Regions from separate parts of the Mesorhizobium sp. MC2-1-1 genome, predicted to be linked through region 2. Evidence: predicted binding sites of a transcription regulator. Region 2 holds the regulator's gene; each other region holds the start of a gene.

Region 1 (7,608 bases), 250 kb from region 2:
CATGCCGGCAAGGAACAGTTTCAGGGCTGAGTCCTCGCGCGGCATCTCGCCTTCCTTCGCTTCGACCGGCGCCGTCCACATCTTGAAGGCCAGCCAGGCGAGATAGGCGACACCCACCCATTTAACGGCGACGAAGGCGTAGTGGAAAGTCTGCGCCACGACAGCCAGCCCGAAAACGGTCAGCGACAGCCAGATGGCCTCACCGATCCACATCGCCAGCAGGAACGGGAACACGTCGCGAAACCCCTTCGAGATCACCCGCGCCACGAGTGCCGCGATCGACGGCCCGGGCGAGCCGGCGGCGACGAACAGGGCGGCGGCAAAGATCAGCAGCGAGGCGAGATGCATGGCAGACCTCTTGTGGTCAAGAACTCAATCATAGGAGACTAACGCAGCCTCCGGGATCACGAAAGCGGATGGCTTGCCAGATTGGCGCCGCGCGTCTAGAAGACCCGCCACTTTATCCATTTCGAGCATCACTTTGCCTCAGTAACCGCCGGTCTCGCCAGCTCCTCCGAATGCACCGCAGGCGCAGCCATTGGCGCGGCCTGCTTCATTTTCATGTGTTCTTCAGGCGGCGGTTCGAGACCGGTTTGGCATTGCTGAGCCGCTGCCGTGCGCAACTTCCGCGCCGAACGACTGACATCACAACACAGCCTTCGCCACGCCGTGCCCGTACGAGCATGATTCCGAAAAGTGGTACCCGGTTTTCGGAAAAGATCATGCTCGACAAAAAGGGCATCTCGGACAGTGCCGGCCTGACGGACTTCCCGACGGGAAGGGCCTATCGGCATGTCTACCTTGAGTGTCCAATGGACGATCGCTTCCGCATCCGCGCCTCGACCTCTCATCAACTGCAATCGCTGCGGCGGCGTCAGGCCGTATCTGTGCAGCGAAAAGTTCCGTGTCAACGCCAACGGCAAGCGCATCGACGTCTGGCTGATCTACCGCTGCGTCGACTGCGACAATTCCTGGAATTTCGCCATTCTGGAGCGGAGAAACCGCCGCCACATCGAGCCAGCCCTGCTCGCCGCGCTCGAAGGCAACGATCCGGCTCTCGTGCGCCACTTTGCTTTCGATGCCACGGCGCTGCGAGGCCGGGCCGGCCGGATCGAGGAATTTTCCGATGTCATGGTGCGTCGGGAGCTACTGGGCGGCAAGCCGGAAAGGCCGACCGTGCTCGCAGTCGAACTTCGACTTGAGGGTACAACGCCTTTGCGGCTCGACCGCCTGCTTGCCGGCGAGCTCGGTCTTTCTCGGTCAAGGCTCCTGGAGCTGGACGACCGCAAGCGGTTGGCCGTCGAACCGGATGGCGCCAAGGCCCTGCGCAAGCCGGTTCGTGACGGCTTGACCGTCCGCATCGATCTGGCCGGGGAGGCCGACAGCAACGCCATCCTGTCGGCCGCGCGCCCTTGACACGAAAAGAGGGAGCATCCGCTCCCTCTTTCTGAACCCTCTTCGCGAACCTTAGGCCGCGCCCATCACCTTGGCGGCCTTCTCGAAACGCTTGCGCTCGTTCGGGTCGAGATAGAGCTTGCGCAGGCGGATGGTCTTCGGCGTCACCTCGACCAGCTCGTCGTCCTGGATCCAGGCCAGCGCCCTCTCCAGCGTCATGCGGATCGGCGGCGTCAGCTTCACCGCCTCGTCCTTGCCGGCGGCGCGGATGTTGGTGAGCTTCTTGCCCTTGAGCACGTTCACCTCGAGGTCGTTGTCGCGCGAATGGATGCCGATGATCATGCCCTGATAGACCTTGACGCCCGGATCGATGATCATCGGGCCGCGGTCTTCGAGGTTCCACATGGCATAAGCGACGGACTCGCCCTGCTCGTTGGAGATCAGCACCCCATTGGTGCGGCCGGGCAGCTCGCCCTTATAGGGCTCGTAGGCGAAGAACAGCCGGTTCATCACGGCGGTGCCGCGCGTATCGGTCAGCAGTTCCGACTGGTAGCCGATCAGGCCGCGCGTCGGAGCGTGGAAGACGAGGCGCTGGCGGTTGCCGCCTGACGGACGCAGCTCGACCATCTCGGCCTTGCGCTCCGACATCTTCTGCACGACGACGCCGGCATGCTCCTCGTCGACGTCGATGACGACTTCCTCGACAGGCTCCAGCAATTCGCCGTTCTCACCCTTCTGCATGACGACGCGCGGGCGCGACACGGCAAGCTCGAAGCCTTCGCGACGCATCGTCTCGATCAGCACGGCGAGCTGCAATTCGCCGCGGCCGGAGACGAAGAAGGAGTCCTTTTCAGACGATTCCTCGATCTTCAGCGCGACATTGCCCTCGGCCTCGCGCAGCAGGCGATCACGGATGACTCGGCTGGTGACCTTGTCGCCCTCGGTGCCGGCAAGCGGACTGTCGTTGACGAGGAAGGACATCGTCACGGTCGGCGGATCGATCGGCTGCGCATGCAGCGGTTCGGTCACGGACGGATCGCAGAACGTATCGGCGACGGTGCCTTTCGACAGGCCGGCGATGGCCACGATGTCACCCGCCTGCGCTTCCTCGATCGGCTGGCGCTCGAGGCCGCGGAAGGCGAGGATCTTCGAGATGCGTCCCGTCTCGATCTGCGTGCCGTCGTGATGCAGCACCTTGACCGCCTGGTTGGCCTTCAGCGTGCCGGACTCGATGCGACCGGTGATGATGCGGCCGAGGAAGGGGTTGGCTTCAAGGATCGTGCCGATCATGCGGAACGGGCCGGGATGGACGGTTGGAGCCGGCACATGCTTGACGACCAGATCGAACAGCGGCGCCAGCCCCTGGTCCTTCGGGCCCTCGGGGTTTTCCGAAACCCAGCCGTCGCGGCCCGAACCGTAAAGGATCGGGAAGTCGAGCTGCTCGTCAGTGGCGTCGAGCGCGGCGAACAGGTCGAACACCTCGTTGACCACCTCGACATGGCGGGCGTCCGGACGGTCGATCTTGTTGATGACGACGATGGGGCGCAGGCCGACCTTGAGCGCCTTGCCGACGACGAATTTGGTCTGCGGCATCGGCCCTTCGGCGGCATCGACGAGCACGATCGCCGAATCCACCATCGAAAGGATGCGCTCGACCTCGCCGCCGAAGTCCGCGTGTCCGGGCGTGTCGACGATGTTGATGCGGGTGCCATGCCAGTCGACCGAGGTCGCCTTGGCCAGGATGGTGATGCCGCGTTCCTTTTCGAGGTCGTTGGAATCCATGGCGCGCTCGGCCACGCGCTGGTTGTCGCGGAAGGCGCCGGACTGTCTTAGAAGCTGGTCGACGAGGGTGGTTTTGCCATGGTCGACATGCGCGATGATCGCGATATTGCGGAGGTTCATTTGTCTGGTCTCGGGAGCGTTGCAGGCAGCAGGCCAGAGGCGCCGCCTTTTTCGGTTGGGCGGCTCATACAAGGTTTTTCGCAATTGCGAAAGGGGAGGCCCGACCCCAAATAAATGGTCACTGATTCTTAAACGTCTTGGTGTGAAATGATTTTGTTAACCAAGGCGGAACCTTTGAGGGGCCGGACAGTTCGATGTTGATGACCGATCAGATGTCCAGATTGCGTCCGGTTTTTGCGTGGGCGGCGCTTGGCCTGCTCGTCGCGGTGGGCGCCGCGCAGTCGGCAGCAGCACTCAGGGACGCCGACCCGATATCGCCGCCCGACGCCAGAACCGCCCAGCAGATGTTCGCGGACGCTCCCGACGGCGTCGACCCGATCGTCACCGGCCCGGTCAGCGCCGCCTTCAAGCAGCGCCAGAAGGACGCCAACTGCGACACCGCGGTCTGGCCGAACATTCCCCGGGCCTGTTATCCGGATTAACGACCGCGCCATGCGCGGTCGCCGTCTTTCCTAGAGAAAAGCCTTTAGGCCGACCGCACCGGGTCGAGCGTGACCTTGAAGAGCTCGTTGTCGTCGCGGTCCATCAAGCGCACGGTAAGCTGTTCCGTGGCACCGGAGATATCGACCAGCCCAAAGAACTGCAGGCCAGCCGACGGCGGCAGGTTCTGGCCCTGCTCTGCGGTCGGCGCCTTGATGAACTTCAGCTCCGGACCGAACGTCATGTCGAGCTCATTGGGGCCGAAGGTGCCGGCATGGATCGGGCCGGAGACGAACTCCCAGAATGGATTGAAATCCTGGAACTTCGCCTTGTCGGGGTTGTAGTAATGCGCTGCGGTGTAGTGGACGTCGGCGGTGAGCCACAACGTGTTGGTGATGCCGGCATTCTTGATGAAACGCAGCACGTCGGCAAATTCGAGCTCCCGGCCCTTCGGCGCGCCATTGTCGTTATTGCTAACGGCCTCGAAGCCGACCTTCTTCGCCGCGTCGTCCCAGACGACGAGGCTGAGCGGCATGTCGGCGGCGATGATCTTCCAGGTCGCCTTGGAATTCGCCAGCTCGCGCTTCAGCCACTTGGACTGCTCCTCGCCGATCATGCGCGCCTTCGGCGTCAGCGCTTCATCCAGATTGGGCCCATTGGGGCCGCGATAGGAGCGCATGTCGAGGAAGAACACGTCGAGCAGCGGGCCATGCGAGATCTTGCGGTAGACACGGCCCGGCTCCGACGGCTCGTAACGGATGGTCGTCATTTCGTGGAAGGCGCGCGCGGCCCTGGCCGCCAGCACGTGGATGGATTTCTCCGTGTAGCGGTTGTCGGCGGTGAGGTCCTTCGAATCCGACCAGTTGTTCAGCACCTCGTGGTCGTCCCACTGGTAGAAGGTCGGGCAGATGGCGGAGAGGCCAAGCACGTGCTTGTCCATCATGTTGTATTTCCACTGGTCGCGGTACTCGTCCAGCGTCTCGGCGACCTTGCGCTTGCCGTCGATCATGACGACGTTCTTCCACTTGCCGCCGCCGGGCAGGTCGACCTCGTCCTTCATGGCGCCGTCGGCATAGATCGTGTCGCCTGAGTGCAGGAAGAAGTCGGGCGTGTGCTTGGCGATGGTCGAATAGGTCTTCATGCCGGTCTCGTCGATGCCCCAGCCCTGGCCGGCGGTGTCGCCCGACCAGGCGAAGCGCACGTCGCGCTTCGAGGACGGCGCGGTGCGGAAGCGGCCGACGATCGGCTCGGAGACGGCGTTGATGTCTGACAGGTCGGCCGCCACCATGCGGTAGAAGATATCCTGGTCGGAGGCGAGGTCGGTGAGCAGCCGCTTCACCGTATAGTCGCTGGCGGGCGAAGTATCGAGCGGCGCAAGCCGCGTGGCGTTGGCGAAGCTCTCGGTCGTCGACACTTCATACATCACGCGTGCCGGGCGGTCGGTGCGGGTCCACACCATGCCGGAGGTGGCGTCGACGTCGCCGGATTGGACGCCATGCGTGAAGGCCGGGCGCTGGCTGGCGCGGGAATAATAAGGCATTGCCAGTCCGGAGGCGCCGACAAGGCCGAAGGCGCTGGCCGAGGTGACGAAAGCGCGGCGGGTGAGGGAAAGCTTGTTCATGGCTGTCTCCGGGTGGCGTTGAACGGGACCGCCAAGCTCTCGCCTCAATGTTTCAGGCGCATCTCGGAACCATGAAGTTTTGATAACAGTGCACCTCCCCTTCTCCCCTCTTGGGAGAAGCGGAAGGCGCGCCTTAAGCCGCCTGCGGCTCCGGCTCGAAGGCCGGCCTGCTCGTGTTGATCAAGAGCGAGATGCACGCCGCCGCAATGCCCGTCATGCCGGCGATCAGGAACGCCAGCTCGTAATTGCCCTGCAGCTCGCGCATCGTGCCGCCGAAGGCTGCCGCCGCTGCCGCGCCCACCTGGTGGCCGGCGACGATCCAGCCGAACACGATCGGCCCGCTGCGGTCGCCGAAGGCCTCGTTGGCGAGCCTGAGCGTCGGCGGCACGGTAGCAATCCAGTCGAGCCCGTAGAGCACGGCGAAGATGATCAGGCTGGTCGCCGAGAAGCCGGAATAGGGCAGGTAGATCAGCGACAGGCCGCGCACGGCGTAATAGACGCCGAGCAGCTTGCGCGGATCGAAACGGTCGGTGAGCCAGCCGGACAGCGTAGTGCCGATCAGGTCGAAGATGCCCATCATCGACAGCAGTCCGGCAGCTTGCACCTCGCCGATGCCCATGTCGCCGCAGAAGGCGATGAGATGCGTGCCGACGAGGCCGTTGGTGGTGAAGCCGCAGACGAAGAAGGTGGCGAAGAGATACCAGAACACCCTTGTGCCGGCGGCGCGGCGCAACGTGTTCAGCGTATGCGCCAGGAAATTGCCTTGAGAGGCCGGCGATACCGGCGGCACGTCGTCGGCATCGGCGCCGTAGCGCACCTGGCCTATCGAGGCGGGACGCTCCGGCACCAGCAGTAAGACGAACGGGATCAGCGCGGCAGTGGCAAGCGCCACGGCAATCGCCACCGGCTTCCAGCCGCCGCTTTGCGCCAGCGAGGCGATCACCGGCAGGAACACCAGCATGCCGGTGGCGCTGGAGGCCGACATCAACCCCATCATCAGGCCGCGATTGGTCTTGAACCAGCGGTTGACGATGGTGGCGCCGAGCACGCTCGCCACCGCGCCCGAGCCGATGCCGGAAAGCACGCCCCAGGTGAGGAAAAGATGCCAGGGCTCGGTCATGAACAGGCTGAGCGCCGTCGATCCCGACATCACCAGCAGCGATCCGAGCAGCGTGCGGCGCAGCCCGATACGCTCCATCAGCGCCGCCGCGAACGGCCCGGTCAGCCCGTAGAGCAGGATGCCGATACTAGCGGCCCAGGAGGTCACGTCGCGGCGCCAGCCGAAGCTTTCTTCCAGCGGAACCATCATCACCGATGGTGCCGAGCGAAGGCCGGCGGCGATCAGCAGGCAGAGGAAAATGACGGCAACGACGACGAATGCGTAGCGCTGGCCAAACGGGCGAGACTGGGCTATCATGTTACTGACCGGTACGTTGCAATGGAACGGCGCCATACATACGTACCGGTCAGTAACATTGTCAAGCGAGTTGTTTGCATGCCATCGGACAATAAAATTGAAGCGTCGTTGAACGTGGCCGCTGTTCCCAAGGCGGCGGATAAGATCCTGGATGTGGCGCGCGACCTCTTTTATCGCGAGGGCATACGGGCGATCGGTGTTGACGAAATCGTCAGGCGCGCGGGGGTCACCAAGCCGAGCCTTTACCGCAGCTTCCCGTCGAAGGACGAGCTCGCAGCTTCCTACCTGCGCAAATACGATCTGGAGTTCTGGGAGCGCTTCGACGAGACCGTCGCGGCGCATCCCGGCGATCCGCGCGCACAGATCATCGCTTTCCTGACCCGTGTCGGCAAACGCACGCAGAGGCCGGATTATCGCGGTTGCGGCATGACCAACGCGGCGGTGGAATATCCGGAGCGCGGCCACCCGGCCCGCATCGTCAGTGAGAGCAACAAGCAGGAACTGCGCCGGCGTTTGCGCGCCATGGCGGCAGCGATGGGGGCCGCCGATTCCGACACGCTGGGCGACGGGCTGCTGCTTCTCATCGAGGGAGCCTATATCAGCGGTCAGCTCTTTGGTTTGGGCGGGCCGGCCGCGGCAGTCGCCCGCAACGCCGACCTGCTCATTGAGGCCAGCTTGAAGAAATAGCGATTGGCGATACCCTTTCGACAACTCGAAACGGAGTTGTCCGTCATGCGTGCCCTTCTTCTCCCGCTTGTCCTCGCCGGATTCTGCCAGGCAGCCAAGGCCGGCG
Region 2 (7,608 bases):
TGGCCGTCACCTTCGTCATCGGCAACGCGCATCGCATCAGTGCCTCGCTGTTCGCGCCGGGAACGACGATCTCGGCAACGATAGCGAACGAGTTCACCGAGGCCGACGGCAACCTCTACACATCCTCGCTGGTGTCGCTTGGTCTGATCCTCTTCATCATCACCTTCATCATCCTCGCCATCGCGCGCTACATGCTGTTGCGCATCGATAGCCGCACGGGAGCCTGACCGATGTCGGTAGCTATGTCGCTTCATCAGAGACGCAAGCGCAAGAACGCCGTGATGATGGCGCTCTGCGTCATTGCCGCCGGCATCGGCCTTGCCTGGCTGGCGCTGATCCTCGGCGCGCTGATCTACAAGGGCGTTTCCGGCATCTCACCCTCGGTCTTCACCGAGATGACGCCGCCGCCCGGCGACGCCGGCGGCCTGCTCAACGCCATCTACGGCAGCATCGTGATGACCGTCATCGGCATCGTCGTCGGCACGCCGATCGGCGTTCTGGCCGGCACTTACATGGCCGAGTATGGTCGCTTCTCGAAACTCACCACGGTGGTGCGTTTCATCAACGACATCCTGTTGTCGGCGCCCTCGATCATCATCGGCCTGTTCGTCTATGAACTGATGGTCCGGCCGATGGGGCACTTCTCGGCGATCGCCGGCGCCGTCGCATTGTCCATCCTGGTGATCCCCGTCGTGGTGCGCACCACCGAGGACATGCTCAACCTCGTGCCCAACGCGCTGCGCGAGGCGGGGACCGCCATCGGCGCGCCGCGCTGGGTGGTGATCCGTTCCGTCGCCTATCGCGCGGCCTTGTCCGGTATCGTCACCGGCATATTGCTGGCGATCGCTCGCATCTCCGGCGAGACGGCGCCGCTTCTCTTCACCGCGCTCAACAACCAGTTCTGGTCGAGCAATCTCAATGCCCCGATGGCCAGCCTGCCGGTTACCATCTTCCAGTTCGCTCTCAGCCCTTACGAGGAATGGCAGCAACTGGCCTGGACGGGCGCACTCATAATAACCCTGACGGTTCTCGGGTTGAGCGTCATCGCCCGCAGCCTGACCGGACGCAGAGAGGACAGATGAAACCGATGTTGTCCACCGACCTGAATACACCCGACACGATCGTCGAGAAGGCCAAGATCGAGGTCAAGAACCTCAACTTCTACTATGGCCAGTCGAAGGCGCTGAAGGACATAAACCTGTCCCTGCCCGAGCGCAGCGTGACCGCCTTCATCGGCCCGTCGGGCTGCGGGAAGTCGACGCTGCTGCGCGTGCTGAACCGCATCTACGAGCTCTATCCGAAACAGACCGCCGAGGGCCAGGTGCTGCTCGACGGCAAGAACATCCTCGACCGCTCGCAGGACCTGAATCTGCTGCGCACGAAGATCGGCATGGTGTTCCAGAAGCCGACGCCGTTCCCGATGTCGATCTACGAGAACATCGCCTTCGGCGTCAGGCTCTACGAGAAGATCAGCAAGGCCGAGATGGACAATCGCGTCGAACAGGCGCTGAAGCGCGCCGCGCTCTGGACCGAGGTAAAGGACAAGCTCAACGCCAGCGGCCTCAGCCTCTCCGGCGGCCAGCAGCAGCGCCTGTGCATCGCCCGCACCGTCGCGGTGAAGCCCGAGGTGATCCTGCTTGACGAGCCGGCCTCGGCGCTGGATCCGCTGTCGACGGCCAAGATCGAAGAGCTGATCGACGAATTGCAGGCCGATTACACGATCGTCATCGTCACCCACAACATGCAGCAGGCGGCGCGCGTGTCGCGGCAGACGGCGTTCATGTATCTCGGCGAACTGGTCGAGTTCGACCGGACCGAGAAGATCTTCACCTCGCCCCGCGAGAAGCGCACGCAGGACTACATCACCGGCCGCTTCGGCTGAGTTCATACGAGGACAACATCATGGCCGAACATACCGTCGCCTCCTTCGACGAGGATCTGAGGCAGATCAGCCGGCTCATCAACGACATGGGCGATCTCGCCGGCTCCATGGTCGGCGGCTCGACCCGGGCGCTGCTCGAAAGCGACAATGCGCTGGCGCAGCGCGTCGTCTCCGACGACGCCATCATGGACGCGCGCCAGCGCGAGCTCGACGACCGCGCCATCACACTGATCGCCAAGCGGCAGCCGATGGCGGACGACCTGCGCAACGTGGTCGGCTCGATCCGCATGGCGGGCGACCTCGAGCGCATCGGCGATCTTGCCAAGAACATCGCCAAGCGCGTCGGCTCGGTCGGCGTCGCCGCCGCGCCGCGCGATCTCACGCATTCTATCGATTCCATGGCGCAGATGGTGCTGATCCAGGTCCAGGGCGTGATCCAGGAATACATGGTCGGCGATGCCTCGGCGCTCGCCAAGCTGCGCAACGACGATGAACGCATCGACGTCAAATACACCTCGGTCTTCCGCGAGCTCTTGACCTACATGATGGAAGACCCGCGCAACATCACCGCTTGCACGCATCTTCTGTTCTGCGCCAAGAATCTCGAGCGTATCGGCGACCATGTGACCAACATCGCCGAGAACGCCTATTATGTGCTGACCGGCACGCAATTGCCCGCGAACCGTCCGAAGCAGGACGAGACGGCAATGTCGGCGCCGGCTGTCTGACGGAAAAGGTTACCCCGATGATCGCGCCACGAATCATGGTGGTGGAAGACGAGGAGCCGCTGGGGGTGCTGCTCCGCTACAATCTCGAATCCGAGGGCTACCAGGTGGAAGTGGTCACCCGCGGCGACGAGGCCGAAATCCGCCTTCAGGAAAACGTTCCCGACCTGCTCGTGCTCGACTGGATGGTGCCGGCCGTTTCCGGCATCGAGCTTTGCCGGCGTCTCAGGATGCGGCCCGAGACCGAGCGGCTGCCGATCATCATGCTGACGGCTCGCGGCGAGGAAAGCGACCGCGTGCGCGGCCTGTCCACCGGCGCCGACGACTATCTGGTCAAGCCGTTCTCGACGCCGGAGTTCATGGCGCGCGTCAAGGCATTGCTGCGCCGCGCCAAGCCGGAGGTGCTGTCCAGCGTGCTCAAGGTCGGCGACATCGTGCTCGACCGTGAATCGCACCGCGTTTACCGCAAGAAGAGCGAGATCAGGCTCGGCCCGACCGAGTTCCGCCTGCTCGAATTCATGATGCGCCATCCCGGCCGCGTGTTCTCGCGCAGCCAGCTGCTCGACAATGTCTGGGGCGAGACGATCTATATCGACGAGCGCACTGTGGACGTCCATGTCGGGCGCCTGCGCAAGGCCGTCAACAATGGCCGCATGCCGGATGTCATCCGCACCATCCGTGGGGCGGGCTACGCGATCCGGGAGGACTAGGGATACGTATCTCGGCGCTTGCACTCGCCACTATGCAACGTGCTTGCCCGCTCTCGCCTGGACGCCCGGCGCGAAAATCTCCTGGTCGACGAAGGTCAGAGCGCGCATGGCGCAGCCTTCGCGGATCAGTGGCAGTTCGTTCGGCTCGGTGTCGAAGGAGATCGATTTCGAGTGCTGGCCGCCGGCGGTCTGGGCGATCGCCTCCCTCAGCGCCGGCTCGATCAGGTCGAAGGCGGCCGCGCTGACGCCGACCATCGCGACGGGCGCCGGGTCGATGAGGGCGAACAGGCTGCCAAGACCGAAGCCAAGCGCCTCGCCTGCGCGGCGATAGGCCTCGCGCTCCAAGCCGTTCTCCTGCCGGGCCTTTGCCGCCAGCGCCCGCATGTCGGCGTCGCCGACGTCGGTCGGCGTTGCATCCTCGCTTATTCCCATGGCGCTGCGCCAGATCGCATAATTGCCGGCATAGGCCTCGACGCAGCCGCGGCGGCCGCAGCGGCAAAGCGCCCCGCCCGGCCGGTGGATCATGTGGCCGAACTCGCCGCCGGAGGAATGCGTGCCCATGAAAAGCTCGCCCTTCAGCACCAGGCCCATGCCGATACCGTGTGAGAGCAGGATCGCGATGAAATTGTCGCGATAGCGCTCGGGATCGCGCCATTGGAGCGCCACCGCCATCATGTTGCAATCGTTTTCCATCGTGGCCGGGATGCCGAACTCCGCCTCCAGTATGTCGGCGAAGGGAATGTCCGTCAGTGGCGTGATCGGCGACCACAGCATGGCGCGCGCTTGGGAATCGGCGATGCCCTGAATGCCCATGGCAATGCGGGCGACGCTGCCGACATCGAGGTCGGAATCCTCCAGCCGGCGCCTGACGATGGCGACGCATTCGCCGATCAGTTCGTCGCGCGGCAATGTCAGCGTGTCGAGTCGGCGCTGCTCCTCGGCGATGACCTGGCCGGCATAGTCGATGACGGCGACGGAGAGGAAGTTGAGCGACAGCACCACCGTCAGCACCGCGGCGGCTTCGGGGTTGAGCGCGAGACCGATCTGCGGCCGACCGCGTCGCAAAGCCGTCGGCTCGCTGGCCTTGCTTTCCGCGAGAATGCCCTCCTGGATCAGATCGGCGGAGATCGCCGAAATGGTCGAGTGGCTGAGCCCGGTGGTGGCGGCAATCTCCGTGCGGGACGGCTGGCCGGCGCGACGCACGGCCGCAATCACCATGGCGCGATTGCGCCGGCGCAAGTCGTCGTGGCGGATTCCGACCGACATCTCTCGCACGTCCTCCCGGGTCGTCGCGGCCTTGTGATGATGCCTTGGCCTGTCGCCGACACGCTATGGATAGTGGCAGAAGCCAAAGCCCATGTCATTATTTATTGCGAATGTCGAAAAAATCCCGGGACACATCAAAAGCCATCAGAATCCCGGTTGACAGGGCCGTTTTGCTGCACCACTATTTTTTTGAGGCTCGAAAAAAAGCCTCTTTGCCGGTCTTCGGACCAGTCTGGGTCGCGCCGCCGAGGGCGCAGGGAGGATATCATGAAGAAATTCGCAGCCGCCATCCTGGCGGGCGTTGCCATGTCGCTGACGCTGGCGTCGGTCGCCGAGGCGAAGGGCAAGGTGATCGGCGTCTCGTGGTCGAATTTCCAGGAAGAGCGCTGGAAGACCGACGAAGCGGCGATGAAGGCTGCCATCGAGGCCGCCGGCGACAAGTATATTTCGGCCGATGCGCAGTCCAACCCGGGCAAGCAGCTGACCGACGTCGAAAGCCTGATCTCGCAAGGCGCCAACGCGCTGATCATCCTGGCGCAGGACGCCTCGGCTATCGGGCCGGCTGTGCAGAAGGCCCTGGACGAAGGCATTCCGGTCGTTGGCTATGACCGCCTGATCGAGAACAAGGACGTGTTCTACCTGACCTTCGACAACAAGGAAGTCGGCCGCATGCAGGCCCGCGAGGTGTTCAAGGTGAAGCCGGAAGGCAATTACGTCTTCATCAAGGGCTCTGGCGCCGATCCGAACGCGGATTTCCTGTTCTCCGGCTCGATGGAAGTGCTGAAGGAAGCCATCGACAGCGGCAAGATCAAGAATGTCGGTGAGGCCTATACCGACGGCTGGCTGCCCGCCAACGCGCAGAAGAACATGGAGCAGTTCCTGACCGCCAACGACAACAAGGTCGACGCGGTCGTGGCAGCCAATGACGGCACCGCCGGCGGCGTCGTCGCTGCGCTGACGGCGCAAGGGCTGGCGGGCACGGTCCCGGTCTCCGGCCAGGACGGCGACCACGCGGCGCTTAACCGCATCGCGCTCGGCACGCAGACCGTGTCGGTGTGGAAGGATGCGCGCGAGCTCGGCAAGAACGCCGCCGAGATCGCATCGCAGCTCGCCGACGGCAAGAAGATGGGCGACATCGCCGGGGCCAAGGACTTCACGACGCCGGGCGGCAACACGGTCAAGTCGCTGTTCCTGACCCCGATCGCGATCACCAAGGACAATCTGAACGTCGTCATCGACGCCGGCTGGATCAAGAAGGATGAGGTCTGCGCGGGCGTTGCCGCCGGCAGCGTCAAGGTCTGCAACTGACGCTCTGCCGACTTTCGATCAAAATCCATGCGCCGCGGGCAGGAGCGGTTCAATGAACCGCTCCTGTTCCTTGTCTCCGCGATCCCGGACGGAAAACCGCTACGCATTTTTCCCGGGATTGCTTCAAGCCCGAGGCGTTCTCTCAAAAGATTTGTGTTTCCGCCCTTGGCGGATAGCTTCTAGGCTTGGTTCCGGCATCCGCGCCAGACGACAAGCCGGCGGGAGGAAATCATGACCGACACGACGTCTACCCCCCAGGCGGATACCGCGCGTGCATCGGAACTAAACGCCGTCGCCAGATTCCTGAAGGCGACCGAACTCGACACCCGCATGCTCGGCATGATCGGCGCGCTGCTCCTGATCTGGATCGGGCTGCATGTGATCTCCAGCCTGCGCCTTGGCGTCAATCCGCTCGATTTCGACAGCCGCACGTTCCTGACGCCACGCAATCTCTGGAACCTGTCTGTGCAGACTTCTGCCGTGGCGATCATGGCCTCCGGCATGGTGCTTGTCATCGTCATGCGCAACATCGACCTTTCGGTGGGATCAGCCGAAGGGTTGATCGGCATGGTCATGGGTTTTGCCCAGGTGCATTTCCTGGGTCGCTTCGTCGGGCTCGAATTGGGCAACCCCTGGATTTGGATTCTGGCGCTGGTGATCGGCCTGGCGCTCGGCCTCGTCATCGGCGCCTTCCAAGGCTTCATCATCGCCTATCTCGAAGTGCCGGCCTTCATCGTGACGCTGGGCGGCCTGCTGGTATGGCGGGGTGCGGCCTGGTGGGTCACCAGCGGCCAGACGGTGGCGCCGCTCGACGCCACGTTCCAGCTTATGGGCGGCGGGCCGGCCGGATCGATCGGCGCCAAATGGAGCTGGGCCGTTGGCATCGTCGCCTGCCTGGCGGTGGTCTTCATGCATTTCAACGGTCGTGTGCAGCGCAAGCGCTTCCGATTCCCGCTGCGTCCGGTCTGGGCCGAGACCCTGCTCGCCACGGTCACCTGCGCGATCATATTGGGGGCGGTATGGCTCGCCAATTCCTATCCGTGGCCGGTCGGCATCGTAAACCGCTACGCCGCCGCCAACAACATCACCGTGCCCGAAGGAGGGCTGTTCATCGCGCATGGCATAGCCATTCCGGTGCTGATGGCCGTCGCCGTCGGCCTGATCATGACCTTCGTCACCAAGCGCACGCGTTTCGGCCGGTATGTCTTCGCCATCGGCGGCAATCCGGAAGCAGCCAACCTCGCCGGCATCAACACGCGTTGGATCACCATGAAGGTGTTCATGATCATGGGCGTGCTGGCGACGATCGCGGCGGCGATCTCGTCTGCCAGGCAGAACTCCTCGACCAACGTGCTGGGAACGCTGGACGAACTGCTGGTCATTGCGGCCGCCGTCATCGGCGGCACCTCGCTCGCCGGCGGCTCCGGCACCGTGCTCGGCGCCATGCTCGGCGCGCTTTTGATGCAGTCGCTGCAGTCCGGCATGGTCCTGCTCGGCGTCGATTCGCCGCTGCAAAGCATAGTCGTCGGCGCGGTGCTGGTCGTCGCGGTGTGGCTCGACACCATCTATCGCAAGCGCGTCTGAGAATGATTGCCAAAAGATGAAACCGGTTTTCGGGACGAGATCGTGCCGAAAGATGGACCATGGGAGAAGAACCAACATGGCTGAAAAATCCGCTCCCGCCGGCGTCCCGCTGGTCGACATGCGCAACATCTCG
Region 3 (7,608 bases), 2.7 Mb from region 2:
CTGTTTTCACAGCCGTCTGACGCCCCTTCCAATCATCGTCCCCGTCAGATCATCGCCATGCCGCCATTCACATGAATGGTCTGGCCGGTGACGTAAGCCGCCTCGTTGGAAGCGAGATAGGCGACAGCCGAGGCAACCTCGGCGCTGGTGCCCATGCGCCTTGTCGGGATCGCGGCCATGATCGTCTCTTTCTGCTTGTCGTTGAGCTTGTCGGTCATGGCCGATTCGATGAAGCCCGGGGCGACGCAATTGACGGTGATGTTGCGGGTTGCGATCTCCTGCGCCAGCGATTTGGAAAAGCCGATCATGCCGGCCTTGGAGGCGCAGTAATTGGTCTGGCCGGGATTGCCGGTGACGCCGACCACCGAGGTAATGTTGATGATGCGGCCGTGGCGGCGGCGCATCATCGGATGGGTCAGCTCGCGGGTCAGCCTGAACACGGCGGTCAGGTTCACCTCGATCACACTGTCCCAGTCGGCGTCCGACATGCGCACGAACAGGCCGTCCTTGGTGATGCCGGCATTGTTGACCAGGATATCGACGCCCTCGAGATCGGCTTCCGCCTTCTGTCCCAGCGCCTTGACCGCGTCGCGGTTCGTCAGGTCGGCCGGAAACAGTTTTACGCGCTCGCCCAATTCGCCCGCCAAAGCCTCCAGCTTCTCAACCCGGGTGCCGTGCAGGCCGACGATCGCGCCCTGGCTATGCAGCACCCTGGCGATCGCTTCGCCGATGCCTCCCGATGCTCCGGTGACGAGCGCCTTACGGCCGGTCAGTTCGAACATTGTTGTCTCCTGATCTAAGGGCGCACCCTTGGCACAGGTGCGGTCAAATCGCCAGCCTGTCAGGCGAGCGCGGCCAGCGCAGCCTCGACTTCCGCCGCCGTGCCGATGGCGCCGGTGGCGATGTCGCGGTTGATGCGGCGCGCCAGACCCGACAGCACCTTGCCGGCGCCGACCTCGTAGAGCGTCGCGACGCCGTTGGCGCCGAACCATTCCACCGTCTCGCGCCAGCGCACGCGGCCGGTCACCTGCTGGACCAGGCGGCGGGCGATTTCATCCGGATCGCTGGTCGGCGTCACCGTCACGTTGGAGACGACCGGCACTGCCGGCGAGGATTTCGCAACACCCGCCAGCGCCTCGCGCATGATGTCGGCCGCCGGCGCCATCAGCGCCGAATGGAAGGGGGCGGAAACCTGCAGCATCAGCGCCCGCTTGGCGCCTTTTTCGGTGCAGAGCTTCGCCGCCAGCTCGACCGCAGCCTTGGCGCCCGAAATCACCAGCTGGCCGCCGCCATTGTCGTTGGCGACCTGGCAGACGGAGCCGCTGGACGCTTCCGCGCAGGCCGCTTCGACATCGGCCTGCTCCAGTCCGATGATCGCCGCCATGGCGCCCTCGCCCGCGGGGACCGCCGCCTGCATGGCGTTACCGCGGGTCCTGAGCAGCCGCGCCGCGTCGCCGACAGAAACGAAGCCCGCCGCGGCAAGCGCGGAATATTCGCCCAGCGAATGACCCGCCACATAGGCTACCTTGTCCGTCAGAGAAAAACCGCGCGCCTCCAGCGCCCGCATGGCCGCCAGCGACACCGCCATCAGCGCCGGCTGGGCGTTGGCGGTCAGCGTCAGCGTCTCTTCCGGCCCTTCCCAGATGAGTTTCGACAGTTTTTCGCCGAGCGCGGCATCGACTTCCTCGAAGACGCGGCGCGCTTCCGGGAAGGCATCGGCAAGGTCCTTGCCCATGCCGACGGCCTGGCTGCCTTGCCCCGGAAAGGTGAATGCGACGGCCATTTTGGTCTCTCCAGCGCTGGTTTTGTCTGCCTCTGGCGCAAGGCGGACGGCCAAGTCAAGCCCGCGGGCGCCCCCACGATCCTCATTTCAGCTGGAAAAACCGGCTGCCTCCCTGTTCCAAAAGGCTTTTTGGCGATCACACCTGATGAAAACCGCTCACGTTTAGTTTGCTGGCTCTTCTTATTTCCGCCACAGGCGCTAGCTTCGCGTGACAGTTCGATGACAGAAGCGTGACGGGCGTGGAAGGCGTGTCGCGTGGGCCGGGGGATGTAACGTGGCAAGGATCAGGAACCGCGCGGCTAAGCGCGTGCCGCAGTTTTTAGAAGACGACCCGTCCACCGGCTACCTGCCGGGACGCGCCTGGCCGACTATACGCTACGGCCTGACCACGCTTCTCGTCTCCGCTCTTCTGGTATTCTCGATCGAATGGATCGTGCGCGGCGATTTGTTCGGCACGGTCGATTTCTTCTTGCAGCCGTTCAAGCCGGGCTGGACAACCATCATTGTCTTCGCCTTGATGCTGGTCGGGCTCGACGCGGTGCTCGGGCGCAGTCACCAGAGCCTGATGATCGTGGCGCCGCTGACGCTGGCGCTCGCCTTCGTCGGTCACCAGAAATCGCATTATCTCGGCGATCCGCTCTATCCGACGGACTTCCTGTTTGCCCGCCAGATCGTGGCGCTGTTGCCGCTTCTGGTGCGCGAGCGCCCATGGACAGCCGTCATGCTGGCTGTAGGCATCGTCGGCGGCCTGGCGCTGCTGGTCCATGGGTGGCGGACCTGGCGCCGGCGGGTGCCGATCCTCAGCCGCAAGGGCCGGCTGGCGCGGCTGGCGCTTGCCGTGCCGTTGCTCGCCTTCTTCGTCTCGATCATGGACTACGCCACCTTCTCGTGGACGCGCGACCGGCTGCAGATCATCCCGATCATGTGGGACCAGAAGGAAAACTACGCCTCCAACGGCTTCGCCCTGGCCTTCGCGATGAATGTGCCGATGGCACATGTCTCGGCGCCGCCCGGCTATACGGACAAGACGATGGACGCGATCCAGCGTCCCGACGTCGCCGCTTCGGTGCCCGACGAGAAGCCGGACATCGTGGTGGTGATGAGCGAATCCTTCTGGGATCCGACTCGATTGCCGGGGGTGACGATAAAGCCCGACCCGATCCCGACGGTGCGCGCCTTGCGCTCCGGCTCGATGTTCTCGCCCGAATTCGGCGGCATGACCGCCAATATCGAGTTCGAGGCGCTGACCGGCTTTTCCAACGCCTTCCTGCCGGCCGGCTCCATTCCCTACCAGCAATATGTGCGCTCCCCCACTCCGTCGCTGGCGACCTTCCTGAAGAGCGAGGGGTACCGGGCGCGCGCCATCCATCCCGGCACCAACTGGTTCTGGAACCGCGGCGCCGTCTATGCCGATTTCGGCTTCAGCGACTTCCGGTCCGAGGAAACGCTGCCGCCGATGGAAAAGCGCGGGCCGCTGGCTTCCGACGCGGCGATGACCGACGAGATCATCCGCGAGGCCGACGCCAGCGACGACCCGGTGTTCCTGTTCGCCGTCAGCCTGCAGAACCATGGACCCTACGAGCCCTACCGCTACTATAATCCGACGCATTCGGTCGACGCGCCGATCAGTTCCTGGGCGCGGGAATCGCTGCTTTCCTATGCCGAGGGCTCGGCCGACGCCGACCGCGGCCTGCAGCGGCTGATCGACTGGGCGAAGGCCCGCCAGCGGCCGACCATCGTCGCCTTCTTCGGCGACCACCTGCCGCCGCTCGGACCGGTCTATGTCGAGACTGGCTTCCTCAAGGACAATGTCGCGCCGCGCAAGGAGCCTAGCGCCGACGCCGCGCTCGAGCACCACAACACGCCTTTGGTCATCTGGTCGAACCGCTCCGGCCCGGTGGAGAATCTCGGCGCGGTGAGCCCGGCCTTTCTGCCCTACCATATCCTGACCAAGGCGGGCATCACCCACCCGTATTACACAGGCTTCCTCGGCGCGCTGCGCGAACACTACCGCGTTGTCGACCGCAACCTGCTCCTGTCGCCTTCGGGCGACGCGACGCCGGATTGGTCGCGGCAGAAGCAGATCGATCCGAAGATCAACGATTTCCGGCTGATCCAGTACGACATGATGTTCGGCAAGCGGCGCTCGGCGCCGGACTTCTTCCCCGAAACGGTGGACAAGCTCGTCGCGCACACGAGCTAGGCTCTTGCGAGGAGGCGGTGTCTTCCGGCCTTGCCTTCCCTCGAAATTGCTGTATAGACGCACGCAATCTGCCGGTCCTTGCTGGGGGCTGAACGGAGGGCCGTGGCCGTCAAAGGCGCCACGACACGAAGCCAGAAGCGCTTCCAGCCTCCCGTGTCTCCGCTCTCGACCGTCTCGCGATGCTCCTTTCTTCCCCGTGCTTTCGGGTCAGACAAGTTGCAGAGGCTTAGCCGCGAGGGCCGGTCCAGAGAAACGAAGAAAGGCAGAAAGACATAATGGCTCTTTACGAACATGTGTTTCTTGCCCGGCAGGACCTGTCGCAGCAGCAGGTTGACGCGCTTGTCGAACAGTACAAGGGCGTCATCACCGCGAATGGCGGCTCCGTCGGCCGGATCGAGAACTGGGGACTGAAGTCTCTCACCTACCGGGTCAAGAAGAACCGGAAGGCTTACTACACGCTGATGGACATCACCTGCCCGCCGGCCGCGCTCAACGAAATGGAGCGCCAGATGGGCCTGTCGGAAGACGTCCTTCGCTTCCTCACCGTCAAGGTCGACGCGCATGAGGAAGGCGCCTCGGCGATGATGCAGAAGCGCGAAGAGCGCTCCGAGCGCGGCAGCTTCGGCGACCGCGATCGTGGCGATCGCGGCCCGCGTTCCTTCGGCGACCGCGACCGCGGCGACCGTGGTCCGCGTTCGTTCGGCGACCGCGAAGGCGGCGATCGTGGCCCGCGCCGTCCGCGCGAAGGCTTTGAAGGGGGTGCAGAATAATGGTCGACATCAATCAGATCCCGACCCGGCGTCCTTTCCATCGCCGCCGCAAGACCTGCCCGTTCTCGGGCGCCAACGCTCCGAAGATCGACTACAAGGACGTGCGCCTCTTGCAGCGCTACATCTCCGAGCGCGGCAAGATCGTGCCCTCGCGCATCACCGCCGTCAGCCAGAAGAAGCAGCGCGAACTCGCCAAGGCGATCAAGCGCGCCCGCTTCCTCGGCCTGCTGCCCTACGTCGTCCGCTGAGGCCCGATGAAGTTCAAGCGGGCGGTTCGCCGCCCGCCTCCCCTCACGGCGACGGGCGCCGCGACGGTCTGAAGTCAAATCCCGAGTTGAGGCCAATTGCCTCTAACTGCCCAGACAGGCAGGACAGCGACAAGGCGGCAGCACCGCGCCAAGCTTCCTGACCTGTTCCAATTCAGCATCGATCGTCGATCGACGCGCAGACGAAAGGAACGAAACCATGGAAGTCATTCTCCTCGAGCGTATTTCCCGCCTCGGCCAGATGGGCGAGACCGTGAAGGTCAAGGACGGGTTCGCCCGCAATTTCCTGCTGCCGCAGGGCAAGGCGCTGCGCGCCAACGAAGCCAACAAGAAGAAGTTCGAAGGCCAGCGCGCCCAGCTCGAAGCCCGTAACCTCGAGCGCAAGTCGGAAGCCACGCAGGTCGCCGAGAAGCTCGACGGCAAGAGCTTCATCGTGGTGCGCTCGGCCGGCGAGACCGGCCAGCTCTACGGCTCGGTGTCGACCCGCGACATCGCCGAGCTGATCATCGCCGAAGGCTTCACCGTCAACCGGAACCAGATCGAGCTCAACCAGCCGATCAAGACCATCGGCCTGTCCAATGTGGTGATCGCGCTGCACCCGGAAGTCGAGGTCACGGTGACGCTCAACGTCGCCCGTTCGGCCGAAGAGGCGGAGCGCCAGGCCAAGGGCGAGACGCTGACCACCGCTGAAGCCATCTATGGCGACGACATCAACGACAACGCCCGGCCGGACAACTTCTTCGACCCGAACGCCGAGTTCGAAGACGGCGAAGAGAGCGCCTGATCCAAGGGCCCAGCAGGCTCCCGAAGCACCACTTCAGCTCTTATACGTCCAGGATTCTGGACCAACGCCCGGGTCTCAGACCCGGGCTTTTTTGTGCCAAACGGAACTTTCCGACACCCCATATCTTGTGCACATTACAGCGTGGCGCGTCGATTGGACGCGGGCGTCGCGCCGTGGCATCTTCGATCTGGCATTCCAGTCCGATTACCGGGTGATCCGACTGAGGGGACATTTGGTCATGAACATCCTGTTGAAACACGTTCTCGAACGCCTGGTGCGGGTCGGCGACCTCAAGGTGACCGGGCCGAAGGGCACGACGCACAAGTTCGGCGACGGCGGCGGCGAGCCGGTGCATATCCATATCAAGACAACGCATGCCGAGCGCGCCATCACCTTCGATCCGATGCTGGCGGTGCCCGAAGCCTACATGGACGGCGAGCTCGACGTGCTCGAGGGCGGCGTTCTGGGGCTGATGCGCATCGCGTTCCAGAACATGGGCGCGAGCGGCATCGACGTGACCTGGTCGAAGGCGATCGAGGGGCTGCGCCATGCCTTCCGGCGCCTGCAGCAGATCAACACCGCCTCGCGCTCGCGCCGCAACGTTCAGCGCCACTACGACCTGTCAGGCGAGCTCTACAAGCTCTTCCTCGACGACGACATGCAGTATTCCTGCGCCTATTTCGAGCAGCCTGACATGACGCTGGACGAAGCGCAGCTTGCCAAGAAGCGGCACATCGCCGCCAAGCTGCGGCTCAAGGCCGGCCAGACGGTGCTCGACATCGGCTCCGGCTGGGGCGGGTTGGGCCTCTATCTCGCCAAGGCCTTCGACGTCGACGTGCAGGGCGTCACGCTGTCGACCGAGCAGCATGGCGTCGCAACCGACCGCGCGCATGCGCAGGGGTTGCAGGACCGCGTGCATTTCGATCTCAAGGACTACCGGGCGCTCAACGAGCGCTTCGACCGCATCGTCTCGGTCGGCATGTTCGAGCATGTCGGCCTCAACCATTTCCGCACATTCTTCGACAAGGCGGCGACACTGCTCAAGCCGGACGGCGTGATGCTGCTCCACACGATCGGTCGTTCCGGCGTGCCGTGGGCGACCAGCGCCTTCATCCGCAAATACATCTTCCCGGGCGGCTACATCCCGGCTCTTTCGGAGGTGATGCCGGCGATCGAAAAATCCGGCCTCGTCGTCACCGACATCGAAATCCTGCGGCTGCACTACGCCGACACGCTCAAGCATTGGGGCCAACGCTTCGCTGCCAACCGCGACAAGGCGAAAGCGATCTATGACGAGCGCTTCTGCCGGATGTGGGAGTTCTACCTCGCCGCTTCGGAGGCCGCCTTCCGCTGGCAGGACCTGGTGATCTTCCAGTTCCAGATCGCCAAGAAGAACGACACGCTGCCGATGACGCGCGACTACATGGCCAAATGCGAGAAGGCGCTGGAGCTGCGCGACGGAGGCCACCGGGAGCCGGCGGCGCCCGCCTCCGCGCCCAAGCCGACCCGCCGCCGCAAGGCGGTGGAGTAGAGACGCATTGCCGCTTGCCATTGCGGCCTGACGCTACGAAAAAGGTCTCGTTCGCGAGACCTTTTTAATGACCTATCTCATCTACATCGCCGCAGCGCTTGCCGAGATCGCCGGCTGCTTCTCGTTCTGGGCCTGGTGGCGGCTTGAGAAGTCGCCGCTGTGGCTACTCCCCGGTCTTGTCTCGCTGGCGCTGTTCGCCTTCCTGCTGTCGCTGGTCGACACGGACGCGGCGGGCCGAGCGTACGCCACCTATGGAGGCATCTATATCGCC

The links. The regulator PhoB, encoded in region 2, activates phosphate uptake and scavenging genes when phosphate is short. The targets are predictions, from matches to a motif close to TGTCATNNANCTGTCAT.
Region 1: ACR64R_RS20850 (alkaline phosphatase D family protein) is a predicted target of PhoB. The motif match lies at 5,470-5,486, and genes of this name have one in related genera.
Region 3: ACR64R_RS03425 (LTA synthase family protein) is a predicted target of PhoB. The motif match lies at 1,992-2,008, and genes of this name have one in related genera.

Annotation. Positions count from the first base shown of each region.
Region 1 is NZ_CP195205.1:4,214,801-4,222,408, forward strand. It holds gene ACR64R_RS20830 (LysE family translocator) at 1-348, opposite strand, end outside; gene ACR64R_RS20835 (DUF1062 domain-containing protein) at 793-1,416, shown strand; gene typA (translational GTPase TypA) at 1,468-3,297, opposite strand; gene ACR64R_RS20845 (hypothetical protein) at 3,492-3,779, shown strand; gene ACR64R_RS20850 (alkaline phosphatase D family protein) at 3,824-5,398, opposite strand; gene ACR64R_RS20855 (MFS transporter) at 5,532-6,815, opposite strand; gene ACR64R_RS20860 (TetR/AcrR family transcriptional regulator) at 6,894-7,502, shown strand; gene ACR64R_RS20865 (hypothetical protein) at 7,548-7,608, shown strand, end outside.
Region 2 is NZ_CP195205.1:3,961,703-3,969,310, reverse strand. It holds gene pstC (phosphate ABC transporter permease subunit PstC) at 1-227, shown strand, start outside; gene pstA (phosphate ABC transporter permease PstA) at 231-1,082, shown strand; gene pstB (phosphate ABC transporter ATP-binding protein PstB) at 1,079-1,882, shown strand; gene phoU (phosphate signaling complex protein PhoU) at 1,903-2,610, shown strand; gene phoB (phosphate regulon transcriptional regulator PhoB) at 2,628-3,317, shown strand; gene ACR64R_RS19615 (ROK family protein) at 3,348-4,583, opposite strand; gene xylF (D-xylose ABC transporter substrate-binding protein) at 4,851-5,891, shown strand; gene ACR64R_RS19605 (sugar ABC transporter permease) at 6,123-7,475, shown strand; gene ACR64R_RS19600 (ATP-binding cassette domain-containing protein) at 7,552-7,608, shown strand, end outside.
Region 3 is NZ_CP195205.1:726,616-734,223, reverse strand. It holds gene fabG (3-oxoacyl-[acyl-carrier-protein] reductase) at 45-782, opposite strand; gene fabD (ACP S-malonyltransferase) at 842-1,783, opposite strand; gene ACR64R_RS03425 (LTA synthase family protein) at 2,058-3,986, shown strand; gene rpsF (30S ribosomal protein S6) at 4,262-4,756, shown strand; gene rpsR (30S ribosomal protein S18) at 4,756-5,004, shown strand; gene rplI (50S ribosomal protein L9) at 5,222-5,806, shown strand; gene ACR64R_RS03405 (cyclopropane fatty acid synthase) at 6,045-7,337, shown strand; gene ACR64R_RS03400 (YnfA family protein) at 7,405-7,608, shown strand, end outside.